4 regions of the Clostridium acetobutylicum ATCC 824 genome follow, and region 2 is predicted to be linked to each of the others. Evidence: riboswitches for the same ligand, from Rfam matches in the RefSeq annotation. Region 2 holds a riboswitch; each other region holds the start of a gene.
What was found. A riboswitch is a leader RNA that binds a small molecule or an ion and turns the genes downstream of it on or off. The one in region 2 is predicted to bind S-adenosylmethionine.
Positions count from the first base shown of each region.

Region 1: it holds a riboswitch for S-adenosylmethionine, as region 2 does, so the genes downstream of both, CA_RS02195 (trans-sulfuration enzyme family protein) here and metK (methionine adenosyltransferase) in region 2, are expected to answer to the same signal.
Region 3: it holds a riboswitch for S-adenosylmethionine, as region 2 does, so the genes downstream of both, metH (methionine synthase) here and metK (methionine adenosyltransferase) in region 2, are expected to answer to the same signal.
Region 4: it holds a riboswitch for S-adenosylmethionine, as region 2 does, so the genes downstream of both, metA (homoserine O-acetyltransferase MetA) here and metK (methionine adenosyltransferase) in region 2, are expected to answer to the same signal.

Region 1 covers NC_003030.1:450,023-455,566, forward strand. The annotation lists gene CA_RS02180 (PTS sugar transporter subunit IIC) at 1-1,125, shown strand, start outside; gene CA_RS02185 (hypothetical protein) at 1,309-1,587, shown strand; gene CA_RS02190 (hypothetical protein) at 2,270-2,962, opposite strand; SAM riboswitch class I at 3,541-3,643, shown strand; gene CA_RS02195 (trans-sulfuration enzyme family protein) at 3,719-4,873, shown strand; gene CA_RS02200 (trans-sulfuration enzyme family protein) at 4,894-5,544, shown strand, end outside.
Region 2 covers NC_003030.1:2,989,043-2,994,586, forward strand. The annotation lists gene CA_RS14675 (SF1B family DNA helicase RecD2) at 1-289, opposite strand, end outside; gene metK (methionine adenosyltransferase) at 1,012-2,187, opposite strand; SAM riboswitch class I at 2,255-2,365, opposite strand; tRNA gene CA_RS14690 (tRNA-Tyr) at 2,457-2,541, opposite strand; tRNA gene CA_RS14695 (tRNA-Thr) at 2,547-2,622, opposite strand; tRNA gene CA_RS14700 (tRNA-Val) at 2,641-2,713, opposite strand; tRNA gene CA_RS14705 (tRNA-Tyr) at 2,727-2,811, opposite strand; gene yyaC (spore protease YyaC) at 3,048-3,614, shown strand; gene CA_RS14715 (rod shape-determining protein) at 3,802-4,824, opposite strand; gene spoIIID (sporulation transcriptional regulator SpoIIID) at 5,005-5,259, opposite strand; gene CA_RS14725 (M23 family metallopeptidase) at 5,350-5,544, opposite strand, start outside.
Region 3 covers NC_003030.1:669,127-674,670, forward strand. The annotation lists gene metH (methionine synthase) at 1-2,050, opposite strand, end outside; SAM riboswitch class I at 2,125-2,230, opposite strand; gene CA_RS03165 (PrkA family serine protein kinase) at 2,400-4,322, shown strand; gene yhbH (sporulation protein YhbH) at 4,327-5,502, shown strand; gene CA_RS03175 (SpoVR family protein) at 5,508-5,544, shown strand, end outside.
Region 4 covers NC_003030.1:1,973,524-1,979,067, forward strand. The annotation lists gene CA_RS09455 (L,D-transpeptidase family protein) at 1-61, shown strand, start outside; gene CA_RS09460 (ATP-dependent Clp protease adaptor ClpS) at 207-512, shown strand; gene clpA (ATP-dependent Clp protease ATP-binding subunit ClpA) at 516-2,768, shown strand; SAM riboswitch class I at 2,848-2,948, shown strand; gene metA (homoserine O-acetyltransferase MetA) at 3,048-3,953, shown strand; gene CA_RS09480 (TldD/PmbA family protein) at 5,040-5,544, shown strand, end outside.

The sequences.
Region 1 (5,544 bases), 1.4 Mb from region 2:
TCAACCTTCGATATAATGGCAATTGCGGCTGTAATAGGAATAGCAGCTCAATATTCAAAAAATGAAGGCCAGGATCCAGTTACAGCAGGACTTTTAGGTGCAGTAGCATTTTTAATTATCATGCCAAGTTATTCACCAATAAATATAGGTGATAAAGTTGGTGGAATTGTTATGAAACATGCCGACAAGGTTCAAAGTGTAATACCAAAAGCTTGGACCGGCGGTAAAGGAATGATAGCCGCTTTAATTATTGGTGTACTTACAGGTTATATTTATTCGTGGTTCTTAAAACGTGATATAAGAATCAAACTTCCAGAAAGCGTACCATCAGGTGTTTCAAATGCTTTCTCAGCATTAATTCCAGGTGCTGTTATTATAACAGGTTCTATGTTAATATTCATATTCTTTAATATTGTTACAGGTGCAACTGCACTTGAATGGATTTATAAAGTATTACAAATTCCACTACAAGGAATAACGGACTCATTAGGTGGAGCAATAGCAATACCATTTGTTATATCTTTCTTCTGGTGGTTTGGTGTTCATGGTGCTACTCTTATCGGTGGTGTTATGAACTCTATATACCAAGCAAATACATTAGCAAACCAGGATGTTTTCAAAGCTGGACATAAATTAATAGCTTCAGGAGCTGGAAAAAATGCTCACATAGTATGTCAGCAGTTCCAAGATAACTTTGTAACCTTAGGAGGTTCAGGAATAACTTTAGGACTAGTTGCAGCATGTTTCTTATTCGCTAGATCACAACGTCTTAAACAGTTAGGTAAATTAGCCTTAGTTCCAGGTTGCTTTAATATAAATGAGCCAGTTCTATTTGGTTTACCAATAGTTTTAAATCCACTTATGTTTATACCATTTTTGATTTGTCCTCTTGTTTCAGGAATACTAACTTACTTCGCAATATATACTGGTTTAGTACCTTGCTTTACAGCTGTTCAAGCAATATGGACTACACCGCCTGTACTATCGGGTCTTATAGTTGCAGGTTGGAGAGGAGCGGTACTCCAGCTTATAATAATTGCAATAGCTGCTATAGTTTACTTCCCATTCTTCAAAAGTCTTGATAAACAATACTATCAAGAAGAGATATCTGGAGAAGCAGAATAGAAATCTAAGGTTAATCTAAATTAAGCTTTGGATTAACCCTGTAAAGAATATGTACTGAAGGAAAACTAAGGTAAAACTTAGCTTACCCATATTAGTATTCAGGGGGGAACAGTGTGGATAGTTAAGTTTGCCTGGTTTTCATATACATAAACCCACAAACTATATTATTTTAGGAGGATTAAAATGAAATTATTTAAGATAAAAATCACAGGAAGCTTAGAGGAATTTAAAATTGAGTACTCTTTCTCAACAGATTACTTTAACTACAAAGAGTGTACTTATGAAGGAACAGAACAAGAAAGATACGATCAATTCTATGAGGATTTAAAAACAAATGGAGGACCTCAGCCACTAAACATAAAATTAAAAATGTCAAATGGTGTAATGGATAGAGCGTTCCCTAAAAAGGATCTCCTAAAATTAAAGAATGTCCAAGACTTCGTCAAAAAAATGTACACCTAAAGAGGTTTGGGCGGAGCCCATTATATTCATGAACTTAGAAAAAACACGTCATTCAAAAAAGAAAATAAACTAATTAAGGATGTCGTTAATAAAGAGGTTTGGGCGGAGCCCATTATATTCATGAACTTAGAAAAAACACGTCATTCAAAAAAGAAAATAAACTAATTAAGGATGTCGTTAATAAAGAGGTTTGGGCGGAGCCCATTATATTCATGAACTTAGAAAAAACACGTCATTCAAAAAAGAAAATAAACTAATTAAGGATGTCGTTAATAAAGAGGTTTGGGCGGAGCCCATTATATTCATGAACTTAGAAAAAACACGTCATTCAAAAAAGAAAATAAACTAATTAAGGATGTCGTTAATAAAGAGGTTTGGGCGGAGCCCATTATAATCATGAACTTAGAAAAAACACGTCATTCAAAAAAGAAAATAAGCTAATTAAGGATGTTGTTAATAAAGGGGGTTGGAAAGATAGCGTAAATCCATCATTACGCTATACTATTTCTACGATTATCACTCAAATAATAATGCTAGCTACAAAAATTCATATAAATACACCTCTACCTTTAATATAGGTAGTATTAAAAGACAAATAAGTTGCAATGGGGTAACAACCTAAAAAACACGTCTTAGCTAATGAAAAATAAATTTCATATGAAAGCTAGGGCGTGTTTTTTAATTATTTTAAAGGCATTGAGCCCGTAACAAATCTATATTCTAAAGTATTTTCATTATCATTATATTGAACAACTCTTATAGTCTCAAAGGATTTAGCATTATTTTTTACTCTATTTGCTAAAACTTTTTTAGTATAATCTTTATCTACCTGCTTTACCGAAGAATTAAAGTCTTTAAAATCATAATTGCTATTTCCAGTTAAGCTGGTTATAAATTCCCTTAGAAACTTACAATATCTAGTATCAAAATGTTTATTGTTTTTTTGTCTTACATCCAACTCAACATTGTTATAAGCTGTTGTATTTCCCTTTCCATCAGTTATAATATCACCAGTATATGAAATATCATACACATTTCCATTATTGCCATTTTCTTTTATATCTTTAGCATTAAAAGCTAACCAATTACCTTTAGAATATTTATCATTCAAAGTATATTTAATTCCATATTTATCACATATTAATTTCAATTTATCTATTATATTTTGTCCTTGAGATACAAATTTACTTCGAGTTACGCTATATTTTGATTTTAAATTAGTACTAGTGTTACTAGGTATCCACTTTGATTTAACGGAAGCTTTAGACTTTGATGAATTATCGTCGGATTGACCTGTTTTTGAGCAACCTACTGATAATAGTATCATAAACATTATAGCAATACTGCAAAGAATTTTTATCTTTTTTTCTTTCACTAAATTACACATCCTTTGTTAATTGTAAAAACTTGTTTATATTATAATATAATTATTTAAAATTATTATAACTAATATTAAAGTTTACATTTAAAACATATTATAAAGGTAGAAAATTTAGGAGTCAAGCACTACATATAGGTATTTATAAAGAAAAATGTTTTGTGCTAAGGCTAATAATAGGTATTAAAACTTCAAAATATCAATTCAAATAGTTCAAAGAAAATAAAATTAATAAGATATGTAAGTTAGTATAGGGAGGGTGACAAAGTACATTAGGATTATGAACTCAAATTAACTCATCTTTTATCAAAGCTAATAAACTCTAATACAACATATAAATTAGGCCAGAGGTTTTGGCAGAGCCCATTAGAATCATAAACCCCAATCAATCCGTCTTTTATCAAATAAAAATATACCGACTAAAATTATCAGCGAAATAAATTAAAAACATAAAACATTGCATTAAAGGAATATTTAGAGTGGCTAATAAGCTAGCATAGAAAAATATTCTTGACAATTAAAATAATAGAACATATAATAATCATATTAAACAAGTTCGAAAACTAAATAATTGTTTCTTATCAAGAGTGACGGAGGGATAGGCCCTATGAAGTCCGGCAACATCCAATTATTTTGGAGATGTGCTAATTCCTACAGGTTTATCCTGAGAGATGAGAATGTTTTTAAAACTGCTTCTTATTTTTTAATGGATAAGAAGCAGTTTTATTTTTTTATTATTAGGAGGAGAAGATTATGGGAGAAATAGATTGTAGAAATTTTGAGACAAAAGCAGTTCATGGGGAGAGTGGTTTTGAGAGCAGAACTGGGGCAATAAGCTACCCAATATACCAAAGTTCTACCTTTAGACATGAAGGCTTAAATAAAGGAACTGGATATGATTATTCAAGAACAGGAAATCCCACTAGAGATGAAGTTGAAAAGACAGTTGCAGCACTTGAAAATGGTAGAGCGTGTCTCGCATACTCCTCTGGTATGGCTGCAATATCAAGTGTTCTTACCATATTTAAAGGTGGAGATCATATAATCGTTTCAGATGACTTGTATGGAGGAACCTATAGAATATTTGAGGAGATATATGAACATTATGGAATTGAAGTCACATATACAGATACAACAAGCACTGAAAATATAGAAAAGGAATTGAGGGAAAATACAAAAGCCATATACCTAGAAACTCCAACAAACCCTCTTATGAAAATTACTGATATAAGAGAGGTTAGTAAATTAGCAAAAGAACATAATACTTTACTTATAGTGGACAATACTTTTATGACGCCTTACTATCAAAAACCACTAGAGCTTGGAGCAGACATAGTTCTTCACAGCGGAACTAAGTATCTTTGTGGACATAATGATGCCTTAGCAGGTTTTGTCATTTTAAATGATGAAAGGTTAATTGAAAAGCTTAGATTTATACAAAACTCTGTTGGAGCTGTGCTTGCACCTTTTGATAGTTGGCTAATTTTAAGAGGAATAAAAACCCTTCACATAAGACTTGATAGACAGCAGGAAAACGCAATTAAAATAGCAAACTTCTTAAAAAAACATAAGAAAATTACAAAGGTTCTTTATCCAGGATTAGAGGAGCACGTTGGTCATGATATTTTAAAAAGTGAAGCATCAGGTTTTGGAGCAATGATTTCCTTTTACGTAGATAGTAAAGAAACCGTAGAAAAAGTACTTGAAAGCGTAAAAGTAATAATTTTTGCTGAAAGCCTTGGTGGAGTGGAAAGTTTAATAACCTATCCTTATACTCAAACTCATGCAGATATTCCAGATGATATAAGGAAAAGGCTAGGCGTTACAGATAAGCTTCTTAGATTTTCTGTGGGAATCGAAAATGTAGATGATTTAATAAAAGACTTAGATAAAGCATTGCAAGCATAAATATTAAGGGGGATTTTAAAATGAAATTTGGAACCAAGCTTATACACAGCGGATTTGAAGGAGATAAGGCAACAGGAGCTATAAGTACTCCCATATATCAAACTTCAACCTTTCATCAAGAAAACATAGATGGACATGTAACTTATGATTACGCAAGATCAGGAAATCCTACACGTGAAGCATTAGAAAATACAATAGCTCTTTTAGAAGGAGGTTACAAAGGCTTTGCTTTTTCATCAGGCATGGCGGCAATTTCCTCGGTTTTGAGCATTTTTTCAGCCCATGATCACATAATCGTACCAAAAGACGTTTATGGAGGAACCTACAGAATAACAACACAATTTTTTTCAAGGTTTGAAGTTGAGTGTGAATTTGTAGATACAACAGATATAAATGAAGTTCAGAGAGCAATAAAAAAGAACACAAAAGCAATTTATATAGAAACACCATCAAACCCACTTATGAAAATAACAGATATAAGGGCAATAGTTGAACTTGCAAGAGAATACAAGTTATTGGTTATTGCAGACAATACATTTATGTCACCATATCTTCAAAGACCACTAGAGCTTGGAGCGGATATAGTAGTTCATAGTGCTACAAAATTTTTAAATGGACACAGTGACATTGTTGCAGGCCTTGTTGTTGCGAAAAATAAAGAGCTAGCGGAT
Region 2 (5,544 bases):
CTGTTACAGGACCTATTCCCGATATAATTCCTGATGCCAAATATTTTTCTATACCTAATAAAGAATTAGGTAGTATTTCTTCGCAGCGTTCAATTTTAAATTGCTTTCCAAACTGTGGATGAACAATCCATTCTCCTGAAATCTTTAAAGATTGGCCTTCCATAATATACGGTATGCATCCAACAATTGTAATTTTATCTTTTCCTTCTGCATTTGCGTTTGCAACAACATACCCATTTTCTTCATTTTTGAACACAACAGCTTCAATAACACAACGAAGTTCTACCATATAGATTTCTCCTTACTATAGTGATTCCTCTTTTGCTATTATAAAAAATACAACTGTATTTGTAGTTAATTCAGTTTCACTATAAATATTTTATAATTACATTAATATTAACATTCACGTAAAAAAGAGATACAATAAATTTATGTACCCCCCTCATACCTTTACATTTTTGTAAGATGCTTATTGCAAATGATTTCAACTAATTCCAGAACTAGTATAATACCTATATAAATTGAAAGATATAATATTTCAATGCTAACTCTCTTCCCCGCAAAAATGTACAAATGGTTTAAAATATGTAGGAAAGTTTTAATCGCTAAAAATGTCAATCCCAAAGATATAACTAATGCAAAAACCAAAGCCTTTATCATGAAATTCTTCACGTTCCAAATCATATGCAAAAATCCACCCTCATATGGATTTTTCATAACTCTACCTTCTTTTATAATATTATACAAAATAAGTATACTACTAATTTATTTACCTCGAACAAGAATTAATCCATTTCCCTATGAATTAATTCTCATTTTGATTTCTCATAACCAATACTCTTATAATATCATAATATATATAAATTTAAAATATCCTATATAAAGATTTTAACATAAGTATAATATTATACTAATATATTTTAAAGTTATCCTAGAATAAAAATAGCCACTTATAAGAATGGCACTGAAAAACTATAAGCTTTTCAGTGCCATTCTTATATCAAGCATTTATTATAAATATTTTTTTATCGCTTCAACTCTATCCAACTGCTCCCATGGTAATTCTACATCTAATCTACCAAAGTGGCCATAAGCTGCTACTTGTCTGTATATTGGCCTCTTAAGGTTAAGATCTCTTATTATAGCTCCTGGTCTCAAATCAAAAACTTTTTCTACTATTTCAACAATCTTACTTTCTTCTATCTTACCAGTACCAAAAGTGTCAACTGAAATAGATACTGGTTTTGCAACTCCTATTGCATATGCAAGCTGTATTTCAAGTTTATCAGCAATTCCTGCTGCTACAAGATTCTTTGCAACCCATCTTGCTGCATAAGCTGCTGATCTATCAACCTTAGTTGGATCTTTTCCTGAAAAAGCACCGCCTCCGTGTCTTCCATATCCACCATAAGTATCAACTATTATCTTTCTTCCTGTAAGTCCTGAATCTCCTTGAGGTCCACCTACAACAAATCTTCCAGTAGGATTTATATAATATTTTGTATTTTCATCTAAAAGTTCAGGTGATATAACATACTTTACTACTTTTTCAATTAAATCTTTTTCAATCTGCTCATGTCCTATTTCAGGTCCATGCTGTGTTGATATTACAATAGCATCTACCCTTACTGGCTTATCATCTTCATACTCTATTGTAACTTGAGTTTTTCCATCTGGTCTTAGATAGTCCAAAGTACCGTCTTTTCTAACCTCTGCTAATCTTCTAGATAATCTATGAGCAAGCGCAATAGGCATAGGCATAAATTCTTTAGTTTCGTTTGTCGCATAACCAAACATCATACCTTGATCTCCTGCACCAACTGCATCAATTTTATCCATTTCACCTTTTTTAGATTCTAAAGCTTCATCTACTCCCATTGCAATATCAGCTGATTGTTCATCAATAGATGTTACAACTGCACATGTATCGCAATCAAAACCATATTTAGCTCTAGTATATCCAATCTCTCTTACAGTTTTTCTTACTATTTTAGGAATATCAACGTAACAATTTGTTGATATTTCTCCCATAACATTAACAATTCCTGTAGTCACTGTAGTTTCACAAGCAACTCTTCCATTTGGATCTTTTTCCAATATGGCATCTAAAATAGCGTCTGATATTTGATCGCAGATTTTATCTGGATGCCCTTCTGTTACTGATTCAGATGTAAATAACTTTCTCATTATATCCACTTCCTCCTACAATATAAAAATAAAAGTCTCCTCAATAAGAAGAGACTTAACATTCTCTCTCTTATCTTGCAGAATAATTCTGCAGGAATTGGCACCATTATGTACTTAAATTAATACATCGGTTGCCGGGTTTCAACGGGCCCTTTCCCTCCACCTCTCTTGATAAGAGTTTCCATTCAATTATATTACACACTAAATAATACACTTTATAACAATCTTAGTCAATATAAACTTAAAAAAAGACACTTGTGTGTCTTTTATGGTGGAGGAACATGGATTCGAACCATGGAAAGCTGAGCTAACAGATTTACAGTCTGCCCCCTTTGGCCACTCGGGAATTCCTCCACATTTGGTGCTGGCAGTAGGAATTGAACCCACAACCTACTGATTACAAGTCAGTTGCTCTACCAATTGAGCTATGCCAGCTTATTAAATTTTATTAAGTGGGCATTACAGGGCTCGAACCTGTGACCCTCTGCTTGTAAGGCAGATGCTCTCCCAGCTGAGCTAAACGCCCTAGTTTATTTAAATGGTGGAGGAACATGGATTCGAACCATGGAAAGCTGAGCTAACAGATTTACAGTCTGCCCCCTTTAGCCACTCGGGAATTCCTCCACAAGACTTGCATCAGCAGTTTTCACCGCGTCAACAAGTAATATTATACGTTGATACCCTTTAAAAATCAATGGCCATAATAGACCATTATCGGCAAATATCATTATATTTTTCAGCAATATCTCTTAATTACTCCACTTTTAGCACGCAAATCATTTATATATATTATTATTTTAAAATCTATTAGTGATATTAAAAGTGTTAAGTACATATAAATTATCTAGGAGGTGATTCTGTTGAACAAAATCAAAGCTTTTTATAACCTACCAATGGCATACTACAGGCTCTCAAATTTTTTAAAACATTATATAGATGATAATACAATAATAATATGTATAGGAACAGATCGCTGCATAGGTGACTGCCTTGGCCCTATGGTTGGAACAATGCTTAAGGAAAAGTTCTTTCCACTAAACGTTTACGGGACAATTTCGGAACCTATCCACGCTTTAAATATAGATAAAAAACTGTACAAAATAAAAAAAGATCATACAAATTCAACAATAATAGGCATAGATGCTTGCTTAGGTGATACTGAAAATATAGGTGAGATTCAAGTACGAGATTATGCTATTCATCCTGGAAAGGGCGTTGGAAAGTCACTTCCAGATGTTGGCGAAGTTTCTATTGTTGGAATAGTTGATTCCTGTGAAAGCAGCGAATTATTTACTAATAGAAATATACGTTTAAACTTAATCTTTGAAATGTCAAAAGTCATAGTTCAAACGATTATTCATTCTTATTATCTTCATAAAACTTTTAGTGATAGTATTTTTCCAGATAGCGCATCTACACTAAAATAGAAAGCGAGAAAATATAATTAAAATACATTCTAGTCATTAAAGGAAAAATTGAAAGGGCAGCATGCCCATTCAATTTTTAGAATATTTTATAATTTGCATATAAAAATTGACTTTAATGAATACTTATATTTTAAATTTAATTTTCTCGCTTACAAATTTTATTCTTAACTATAATTTATAACTAAAGTTACCTAATAAGACTTAACTCATCATTCATATCTATCTTGTCTATATACTCAAGTGATTTACCCGTTCCTAAGGCAACACATGAGACAGGATCTTCAGCCACATATACAGGCACTTGTGTTACCTCTTGTATGAACTTATCAAGTCCATTTAATAGAGAACCTCCGCCTGTCATCATTATACCCTTATCTGATACATCTGCCGCTAACTCTGGAGGAGTTTTTTCAAGAACAGCATGTGCACATTCTGCAATTGAACTTACAGCCTCTTTAAGTGCATCACGCATCTCTGAAGAAGATACTTCAACGTTTTTAGGGAGTCCAGTAACTAAATCTCTTCCTCTAATCTCCATAGTCTCCTCTATTTCCTTCTTATATGCCGAACCTATATTTATCTTTAAATCTTCAGCCGTTCTTTCGCCAATCATTAATTTATGTTTTTTTCTTATATACTTTATTATAGATTCGTCAAATGTATCTCCTGCTACTTTTATAGAGCTTCTTACAACCATACCACCTAATGAAATTACAGCTATATCTGTAGTTCCTCCACCTATATCTATAACCATATTACCACTTGCTTTAGTAATATCGAGACCTGCTCCAATTGCAGCTGCTAATGGCTCTTCAATCAAACTAACTTTTTTAGCCCCTGCATTTTTTGCAGCATCTTTTACTGCTCTTTGTTCAACTCCAGTAGCCTCACAAGGAACACATATTATAATTTTAGGTTGAGAAATTCTTCTCTTACCGCAAGCTTTTCTGATAAAATGCTTTAGCATCTTCTCTGTTACATCATAGTCAGAAATTACACCATTTCTTAATGGACGTATTGCAGTAATATTACCTGGTGTCCTACCTATCATTTGCCTTGCTTCTTCTCCAACAGCCAAAACTTCATTATTAGTACGATTGATTGCTACAACAGATGGTTCTTTCAGAATAACACCCTTACCTTTTAAATAAACCAATACCGTAGCGGTTCCTAGGTCTATTCCCATATCATTTCCTATACCAAAAAACATTCCTTTATTCACTCCATCTCATACGTTTATTTCTACGTTTTAAATATAGATATATTTTTTAATCCTAAAATATCCAAACTACATTTCCCTTAATTAAAAAATTAAACAATATATCCTACAGTGTAATAATACTAAAATATATATTTATATATCTTCTATATTATTATAAACGGAATGTTTTTAACCTTCAATAGCTTTATACTTCATTTTTGTTGCTTTTCCTCCTCTTATATGCCTTTCCGCTTTATTTAACTCCAGCACACCTTTAGCAAGCTCAGCAATTTGAGGATTTATTTGAGGTAATCTTTCTGTCATATCTTTGTGTATTGTACTCTTACTAACACCAAAAACTTTAGCTGTTTTTCGAATAGTAGCCTTAGACTCAATTATATATTTCGCAACTTCCATAACTCTTTCTTCAATGTAATCTTTCAAAGTTGCTACCTCCTTAACCCTTCTAATTAATAAATATGCATTAATATCACCATAAATTACTTTGAGTGTTTTCAAAGTAATTTATTAATCTTAATGAACTAAAATTTTTTCAGGATCTACAGCTAAATAAGTTCCATCGTTTTGCTTTTGATCAATTTCAAAATACAAACAACTTGTATCTGTTATCAATTTATTACTGTAATTACTGTCACCTATTTTACCTATAGTTTGACCTTGTTTAACATTATCATTCGGTTTAACAGTTATGCTCTTTTCATCTAAATT
Region 3 (5,544 bases), 1.6 Mb from region 2:
CATTTGTATACTCTTTTCTTGCTTCTTCTATATCTTCTTCAATAAATTCAACATTTCCTTTAACTAAAGCATAACTCAACCTTTCACTTGGGCTTTTTTGTCGCCATTCATCCTCGTGCTTTTCTAAGGTTTCAGTCGTCTTTTTATACGTTTGAGCAAATTCTAGTAATGATTCAGAAGCGTTAGATGATTTATTTAGTACAACATTCTCAACCTTTTCGAGAAGATCCTTATCTATATCGTCATATAAATCAATCATTGCTGGATTAACAATACCCATATCCATTCCAGCGTTTATTGCATGGTAAAGGAAAACAGAATGCATAGCTCTTCTTATTGCGTCATTACCCCTAAAAGAAAAGGAGAGGTTGCTAACTCCACCGCTGACTTTAGCGTATGGTAGATTCTCTTTTATCCATTTAACAGCTTTTATGTAATTAACTGCATAGTTGTCATGTTCTTCAATTCCTGTCGCTATAGATAGTATATTTGGATCAAATATTATATTTTCAGGTGGAAACTCAACTTTTTCTGTGAGAATAGTATAAGCTCTCTTGCAGATTTCAATTTTTCTTTCATAAGTAGCTGCTTGACCTTCTTCGTCAAAGGCCATTACAACTACGCCAGCGCCAAAGTTCTTTATAAATTTTGCCTCTTCAATGAACTTTTCTTCTCCAACCTTAAGACTTATGGAATTTACTATGGCTTTACCTTGAATAGACTTTAATCCAACTTTTAAAACTTCAAAATTAGAGGAGTCTATCATAACTGGAACTTTTGATATTTCAGGTTCACTTGCAATAAGTCTTAAAAATGTTTCCATTTCAGAGCGAGCATCTAAAAGTGCATCATCAAAATTTATATCTATAATTTGGGCACCATTTTCAACCTGATGTCTTGCAATGGTTAGAGCCTCCTCATAATTTTTTTCACGTATAAGCCTTGCGAATTTTCTTGAGCCCGCTACATTTGTTCTTTCGCCTATATTTATGAAGTTACTGTTCTTATCAATTTTTATGTTTTCTAGTCCGCTGTAAATTGTTTTGGGTTCCAAGTTTGGAACTTTTCTTGGAGAAATGCCTTTAACTACGCTGCTTATTGCTCTTATATGTTCTGGTGTAGTGCCACAGCAGCCTCCAACTATATTTAAATGTCCTTCAAGTGCTAATTTTTTTACAATGCTAGCAGTTTCCTCTGGCAGTTCTTCATATTCACCAAGGGAGTTTGGAAGTCCTGCGTTTGGATGAAAGGATATATATCTATTTTGTGTTTCAGAGAGTCTTTTTATAAAAGGTATAAGTTCTTCAGCACCAAAGGAACAATTAAGCCCTATAGCAATTATATTTTCGTTTTTTAAACTTTCTGCAAAAGCGTCAAGAGTTTGACCGGATAATATTCTTCCACTTTTATCAGCTATTGTCCCTGAAATTATAATAGGAAGTTTTATTTTTTTATTTTCAAATACTGTTTCTGCTGCAAAGATTGCTGCTCTAGCGTTTAAAGTATCAAATATAGTTTCAATTAAAAGAAGGTCTACACCTCCATCTATTAGAGCCTCTATTTGATGTTTATAGGCATTACATAGCTCATCAAAGGTTACATTTCTAAAACCAGGATTTTCAACATCTGGAGATAGAGAAGCAGTTCTATTTGTAGGCCCAATAGAACCAGCAGCAAATCTAGGCTTATTAGGATTTAGTTTTGTGTAGTAAGTACAAGCTTCCTTTGCGAGTTTTGCCCCCTTAAAATTAATATCATATATTTTATCTTGCATATTATAATCTTTTTGTGATATTTCAGTAGCGTTAAAAGTGTTTGTTTCTATTATATCTGCGCCAGCTTCAAGGTATCTCTTGTGGATTTCTTTTATTATTTCTGGCTTGGTTAAATTTAAAACATCATTGTTTCCTTTTTGATTGGAATGACATGTACAAGATAAGGAACCTTTAAAGTCGCCTTCATCTAGATTAAAGGATTGAATACATGTTCCCATAGCACCATCTAAAACTAAAATTTTGTTATTTAACAAATTCTTTAGTGAAGAATTCATAAGTTAGCCCCCTTAAAAAATAGGATAAAATAAAAAGCCCTTGGAAATAACCTCGGGCTTTACATTCGCGATTATTCTCATCTATCAGCGTTTGCTGCAGGATTTAGCACCACATATATTAAAAAATATACTGGTTGCCGGGTTTCAAAGGGCCAGTCCCTCCACCACTCTTGATAAGATTTTTACATTAAATTTGTTTTTATTATATTAGTTAAATTAAAAAATGTCAATACAGTAATTTTACAATAATAAATACATATATTTATTATAGATATTTCATTTATCCAGTTAAGACTTTAGGAAAATTACTTTATAAATTGGATGTTATAAAATGATTGGAGGTGCATTCATGGATTTTAAGGAAATCATAGAAAATGATAGAATTAGCTCAAGAAAAACAAAGTTTGAAGGTACATTTATAGAATATCTTGATATGGTTAAGAAAAACCCTGATATAGTTAAGCTGGCCCACAAAAGAATATACGATATTATAAAGAGCAAAGGCTCTGAGGTTTTAAAGCCCGAGGAAAATCATAGAATAAGAAAAATTTATGGAAATGAATCAATAAAGAGATATAACTTCTTTAAAAATGATTTCTTTGGTATAGATAAGGTTATTATGAAGCTCATGAATTATTTTAATTCGGCTTCTATGAAAGGTGAAGAAGCAAGGCAGGTATTGTACCTTGTAGGTCCTGTTGGAGCAGGAAAATCATCTTTAGTTGAATCTATTAAAAGAGCTCTTGAGGAGGCAAAACCGGTATATTCTTTAAAAGGCTGCCCCATGAGAGAAGAGCCACTTCATCTTATTCCAAAGCATTTAAGAGGGGAATTTGAGCAGCTTCTTGGAGTGGAGATAGAAGGGGATCTATGCCCTGTTTGCAGATATAGACTTATGCATGAATATAATGGAGAATATGAAAAGTTCCCTGTAATTACTAGTGGATTTTCCATAAGATCTAGAAAAGGAATTGGTGTAGTACCACCTGTTGATCCAAATAATCAGGATACATCAATTTTAACAGGAAGCATAGATATTTCAAAAATGGATCTATATCCTGAGGATGATCCAAGGATTTTTTCCTTAAATGGAGCTTTTAATGTTGGTAACAGAGGACTTGTAGAATTTATAGAGGTATTTAAAAATGATGTAGAATATCTTCATACTATAATTACAGCGACACAAGAGAAATCAATACCATCTCCTGGTAAAGGAGCAATGATATATTTTGATGGACTTATAATAGCCCATTCCAATGAAGCAGAATGGAATAAGTTTAAGTCTGATCATACTAATGAAGCAATTCTAGATAGAATAGTAAAAATAGAGGTGCCATATTGTTTAGAACTAAATGAAGAGAAAAAAATATATGAGAAGATACTTAAAAAGAGTAATTTTACAGCTCATATAGCACCGCACACATTAAGTGTTGCAGCTATGTTCGCAGTACTTTCAAGACTTAAACCGTCTTCAAAGGTTGACCTCATAACAAAACTTAAAATATATAATGGTGAAGATATTGTAGAGAATGGAACAACTAAAAAAGTTGATATAAGCGAGCTTAGAGAAGAGGCGGGAATAACAGAAGGAATGAATGGAATATCCACAAGATTTATAATTAAAGCTATAGATAATGCTCTTTCAAGCTCACAATACGATTGTATAAATCCTTTGGGTATAATGGAAAATATTATAAGATCAGTAAAAGATCTTGATATAGCAGATGATGAAAAGAAGAAGTATTTGGGGTTTGTTCAAAACATAATAAGAAAAGAATATAATAAAGTCCTAGAAAAAGAAATAACAAAAGCATTTATACACAGCTATAGAGAACAAGCTGAAACTTTATTTAACAATTACTTAGATAATGCAGAGGCTTTTGTGAATAAAACAAGACTTAAGGATAAAGCAACGGGAGAGGAGCTTAATCCAGATGAGAAATTTATGAGATCTATAGAAGAGCAGATAGGTATATCTGAAAGTTCAGCTAAGGGCTTTAGAACAGATGTTACATCATATATGTTCTATGTAGTTAGAAATGGTGGGAAAATAGCATATGATGCTTATGAACCTTTAAAAGAAGCTATTGAAAAGAAGCTTACTTCTTCAGTAAAAGATTTATCAAGAATAATAACAAAATCAAGAGTAAGAGATAAAGAGCAGGATGAAAAATATAATGCTATGGTCGAAGAAATGAAAAGAAATGGCTATTGCGATTATTGCTGTGATGTTATATTAAAATATGCCGCTAACAATTTGTGGAAGGATTGATAGAATGGCAATTTTTAGAGATTACAGTATTAATCCTACAGAACATGATAGAACTATAGGGGATAGGAGAAGACATAGAGAACTGGTTGAAAAAGCTATTAAGGATAATCTTGCTGATATAGTATCAGAAGAAAGTATAATTGGAGAAAGTAAAAGTAAGAAAATAAAAATACCAATACGAGGCCTTAAAGAATATAAGTTCCTTTATGGAAATAACAGTTCATCTGTAGGAAGCGGAACTGGAAACGAAAAAAAAGGGGATATTATAGGAAAAGAGCAAATGGGCAATGGCTCTAAAGGAAAAGGTAAAGGTGCAGGAAACAGCGAGGGAGAAGATATTTATGAAACAGAAGTAACTATCGAAGAAGTTTTTTCGTATCTTCTTGAAGACTTAAATTTGCCTAATCTTGATAAAAAGAAATATTCTGAAATAGTAACAGATAGTTCAAAGAAAAAAGCAGGTTATCAAAAGTATGGTATAAGGCCAAGGCTTGCTAAAAAAAGAACAGTTATAGAAAAAATAAAAAGAGAGCAGTCAAGAAAAAGAGCAATAAAAGAATTAGGTAAGGATGATAAGGTAGAAAGATTACCGTTCAGTGAAGAAGATTTAAGATATCATAGAATAAAAGAAAAGCCAAAAAAAGAATGTAATGCAGCAATAATGTGTGTAATGGATTGTTCTGGTTCAATGGATAGTACGAAAAAATATCTTGCACGTTCTTTCTTTTTCATACTCTCTAAGTTTATAAGAATGAAATATGTTAATGTGGAAATAGCGTTTATTTCACACTCTACAGTTGGGCGTGAAGTAACTGAAACAGAATTTTTTCACAAAGTAGAATCGGGCGGGACATATATTTCTAGTGGATTAAATACGGCTATGGATATAATAAAGGAAAGATTTAATCCAGCTACGTGGAATATTTACGGATTTTACGTAAGTGATGGTGATAATTTCACTGAGGACGATGAAAGAGCAATAAAGTCTATGAGAAAGTTCTGTGAAATTGCAAATATGATTGGTTATGCTGAAATTTTACCTTATTCATATTCAGGAACGATGAAATACAAGTTTGATAATTATGTAAAGGATAAAAACTTCATATCTTCAACCATAAGAAATAAGGAAGATTTATGGCCTGTTCTTAAAAAAATGCTCATAAAGGAATTAAAGGAGTGATAGATATGGGGGACTACACGTTAAAAGAGCTTGAAACCTGGA
Region 4 (5,544 bases), 1.0 Mb from region 2:
GCAAAATGCAAAATATATATATGATACATTACCAATGGGAACAGGAATATGGATATACTAAAACAAATAAGATGCATATCTTTAAGTATGTATCTTATTTGTTTTTAATTTATTTTTCAATATTAATTGGGGTAATAAGATGGTATAATATATATAGTAAAAGTAGGTTAAAATAATAATTTGATCGATAATTGGAGTTGTGTATTATGTCTTTAAAAACTTCTTTTGATGAAAATATAAAACAAAAACATAAAATTGAAAAACCCAAAATGTATAAAGTAATACTACATAATGACGATTATACTACAATGGAGTTTGTAATTGAAATCCTCATCAATGTATTCAATAAAGTCCCTGCCAATGCAGTTAAGATAACTTTTGATGTACACAAAAATGGAATAGGAATAGCAGGAGTTTATCCATATGATATTGCGGCAACAAAAATAAATGAGGTTAAGAAATTAGCTTACAAGAATGGATATCCATTGAAATTGACTATGGGGGAGGTATAGAACTTGAAATTAGATGAGATTGTAAATGAAATTATTACAGCAGCATATAGTGAAGCAAAATTTGATATGCATAAATATTTTACACCTGAACATATTTTATATGCTTCGCTATTTTATAATGATGGAATAAATATAATAAAAAACACAGGCGGTTCTGTTGAGGGTTTAAAGAAGCAGCTAGAAAAATATTTTATGAAAAATGTTGAGAAACTAGAATCAGGAGATCCAACTCAAACTGTTGGTGTTGAAAATATAATAAATCAAGCAGCTAATCATGTTTTAACTAGCGGAAAGGACTACGTAACTATAGGTGATATATATGTAGCCATTTATGACGATAATGCATCCTTTGGAAGCTATTATTTAAAGCAACAGGGTATTACTAGGCTTAAGCTTTTGAATTATATTACACATGGAATATCAGCTGTAAACGATAGTGATGAGGATGATATAGAGCCTTTGCCAGAAAATGAATACTTATTTGATGATTATCACGAAGATGAAGTTTGTGCTATTGATAAATATACAGAGGATATTACTGAAAAGGCAAAAAATGGCCTTATAGATCCACTAATAGGAAGAGAAGATATACTAAAAAAGACACTTCAAGTTCTGTGTAGAAGGAGAAAAAATAATCCTATTCATGTAGGAGAACCTGGAGTTGGAAAAACAGCTATAACTGAAGGACTTGCAACTTTAATAGCTGAAGATAAGGTACCGACTGTTTTAAAGGGAAGTAAGATTTATACATTAAACATGGGAACAATGGTTGCTGGAACAAAATATAGGGGCGACTTTGAAGAAAGAATAAAAAATGTATTAAATGAAATTTCAAAATGTGAAAAACCAATAGTATATATTGATGAAATTCACACCATCATAGGTGCTGGTGCTGTATCTGGCGGAACAGTTGATGCAGCTAATATATTAAAGCCATACTTTACAGATGGAAAAATAAAATTTATAGGATCAACTACCTATGATGAATATAAGAAAATATTTGATAAAGATAGAGCATTGTCTAGAAGATTTCAAAAAATAGATGTAGGGGAACCAACAATTAATGAAACCTATGACATACTTATGGGGATAAAAACCAGATATGAACAGTTTCATAATGTACACTACACCAATGCTTCACTTAAAGCTGCAGCCGCTCTTTCAGCAAAATGCATAAATGATAGATTTTTACCCGACAAGGCAATAGATGTAATTGATGAGTGTGGTGCATTTGCTGAAATGAATAGGAAAGATACTGAGAAGGTTTATATAAATGTGAAAGATGTAGAAAATGTAATTTCATCTATATCAGGCATACCAGTAAAAGACTTATCCAAAACACAAATAGAAAAGCTTAAAAATCTAAAAAAGAATCTGAAAAGCAAAATATTTGGTCAAGACAAAGCTTTAGAGTCTATAGTCCAATCAATAAAAAGATCAAGTGCTGGTTTTAACGATGAGAATAAGCCAGTAGCAAGTTTTCTTTTTGTAGGTCCTACTGGTGTTGGTAAAACAGAAATATCAAAACAATTAGCAGAAGCTTTGAATATAAAGCTAATAAGATTTGATATGAGTGAATATCAGGAAAAACACACTGTAGCGAGATTAATAGGATCTCCTCCGGGTTATGTAGGATATGAAGAGGGAGGACTTTTAACAGATGCAGTTAGAAAAAACCCATATTGCATACTACTTCTTGATGAAATTGAAAAAGCTCACTCTGATATTTTAAATGTACTTCTTCAAGTTATGGATTATGCTACTCTAACAGATAACAGTGGAAAGAAAGCTGATTTTAGAAATATTATACTCATAATGACCTCTAATGCAGGAGCTTCAGAGGTAGGTAAAAATAAAGTTGGTTTTGGTAATAGAGTAGTTGGTGAGGATAATATCGATAAAGAGGTTTCTAAAATATTCTCTCCTGAATTTAGAAATAGACTTGATGATATAATAATATTCAATAAAATGGATGAGGATATGGCTATACGTGTTGCTAAAAGATCCCTGGATGAATTCCAGCAGAAGCTAAATAAAAAGCATATAAAAATTAAAGTTACTGATGAATGCTATAAATGGATTGCGTCTAAGGGATTAAACTCAAATTACGGTGCAAGAGAAATCCTAAGAGTGATACAAGAAAAAATTAAACCTTATTTTATAGATGAGGTTCTTTTCGGAAATCTCACTAAAGGAGGAGAAACATTAATAGACGTAAAAGATAATAACATAAAATTTGAAAGTATAGATAAGTAAGCAGATTTTCTAAGCGTTGACAATTAAAAAGAATTGTACTATAGTATAATTACTATTTAGTGATAAAATTTCATATTATTTCTTATCAAGAAGGTGGAGGGACTGGCCCTATGAAGCCTGACAACCGGCAAATGTACGGTGTTAATTCCTGCAAAACTTATTTGTTTTGAAAGATAAGAAAACAGCTTATTAATTAATGAGTATGTTAATAATCCGTTTTTCTTATTGGAAAATGGATTTTTTTTATATATTAAAATTTAAACTAGGACGGTGAAAAAAATGCCTATAAAAATACCTGATAATCTTCCAGCAGCAAAAACTTTAAATGAAGAAAATATATTTTTTATGGATGAGGATAGAGCCTATCATCAAGATATAAGACCTCTTAATATTGTTATAGTTAACCTTATGCCAACAAAGATAGTAACAGAAACTCAAATATTAAGGCTAATTGGAAATTCGCCTCTTCAGGTTAATCCGACCTTTATTCATACACAAACTCATAAATCACAAAATACTTCAAAGGAACATTTAATTAAATTTTACGAAACCTTTGAAGAGATTAAAAACAATAAATTTGATGGCATGATAGTAACAGGAGCTCCAGTGGAGACACTTTCCTTTGAGAATGTTGATTATTGGGAGGAACTATGCAGAATTTTTGATTGGTCAGTTACTAATGTAACCTCAACTATACATATATGTTGGGGGGCACAGGCCGGTTTATACCATCATTATGGGATACCTAAATACGAGCTTCACGAAAAACTATTTGGAGTATTTAAACATAACCTTACTGAAAGAAATATAAAATTGACACGAGGTTTTGACGATGAATTTTATGCTCCGCACTCGAGACATACTTATGTAAAAAGAGAAGATATTAAAAAGAATCCTAGCCTAAAGATTTTAGCTGAATCTGATGAAGCAGGAGCATATATAGTTGCATCAGAAAACGGCAAAAATATCTTTGTTATGGGACATGCAGAATATGATGGTGATACATTAAATCTAGAATATATTAGGGATAAAAATCAAGGTATGAATATAAAAATCCCTAAAAATTACTTTAAAGATAATGATCCAGAGAAGGGACCTATGGTTACTTGGAGAGGTCATGCTAATCTTTTATTCTCTAACTGGCTTAATTATTATGTATATCAGGAGACACCATTTGAACTATAGAATTATGAGAGTAAAGTATTATTAAAACATAGAAAGTGTGTTATTATGAAAATCGGTAGACTACTAGGGATTTTAAATATACTTGCTAATACTGATAGAGCCACAGTACAAGAATTATAAGAAAGATTTGAAGTTTCTAAGTGTACAATTCTTCGAGATCTGGATATGTTGAATGAGTCAGTGATTACAATTATTACATATTCAGGACTTATTCGGCCTCATAAACTTGTTTTTAAGCAGTTATATTATATTTATACGCTTATAAGCAAGAGTTCCGTTTATTTAAAATCAATATAATTGCTACCTATAAAATTATGGATGCAAATTTCAATTGTAAAGCTGTTAAAAAAATAGATTTTAGAAAAGATTTTGCTATTGGTTTGTTTTCATCACAAGATCAAAAATCATCGTTTAAAGTTATAGAACCACTTGAACTAAAAAAATTAATAAAAACTCGAATAAAAGGAATATATAACCTCTACAAAGATGACATATAGGTGTCATCTTTTTCGTTATTATACTGTAAGTTATTATCCCAAAAATTTTGATATGTTGTTACTGATTGGAGGCTATGCTTGGATGAAACAGAAAAATAATGTTATTTATCCTATTGTTGAGTATGCCATTCAACATAACATTCCGTTACCAACAATTTCATTGAAAAGCAAGCAGTTTACGATGATTCAGGTATAATAATTGCAAATGGTACAGCTTCTTTAGAATTTGCTAAGGAAATTATATTATATTTGAATATTAAAACTAGAGAAAAAGTTTATGAAATGTATCTATATAATAAGCTGAATAGTTAATTAAAAAAACTTATAGGTGATGCTAAGGAAAATGGATTTTATTATAGTGGAAATGCTATAATAAAATAGTTGGTTATATTTGTGACTTTTAACATATGACAACTACATGAAAGTAATAAATTTAAAATTGAGTATAAAAATTGGAATTAATAGATTGATTTTGAGTCAAGGATGGATTGTATTTAAAGCCATATAAGCAATCTTTAGAACAGGGGAAAATAGTTGTGAAGGAAGCTTTTTCAAATACTATTTTACTTTACATAAGGAGTTGATAACTATGATAAATAAAATCTTACTTCAAGATGTACTAGAAGCGTCTTTAGAAAAGGGTGCAGACTTTGCAGAAATATTTGTAGAGGATACCATTTCAAATGATTTATTTATGAGTGCGTTAAAACTAAAAAAATCCACTACAAATAGAGTATTTGGAATTGGCATAAGAATAATTAAAGGATTAAAAAGCGTATATGCTTATACAAATTCTACAGATAAGGAAACTCTCTTAAAAACAGTTAATGAAGCCTCATTGGCACTAGGGGATTTAAAACTAAATAAATCTATAACACTAAAAGAAAGATTGAATTTAAATATTCATCCTATAATATATGTTCCATCATCAGTCAGTACCTTAGATAAAAAAGCTATAATTGAAAGAGCATCTGTTTCTGCAAAAAACTATGATAAATCTATAGTTCAAGTAGAAGCTACTTATAAAGATTCTGATCAAAAAATAATAATTGCTAATAGCTTGGGACTATACACTACAGATAGAAGAGTACATT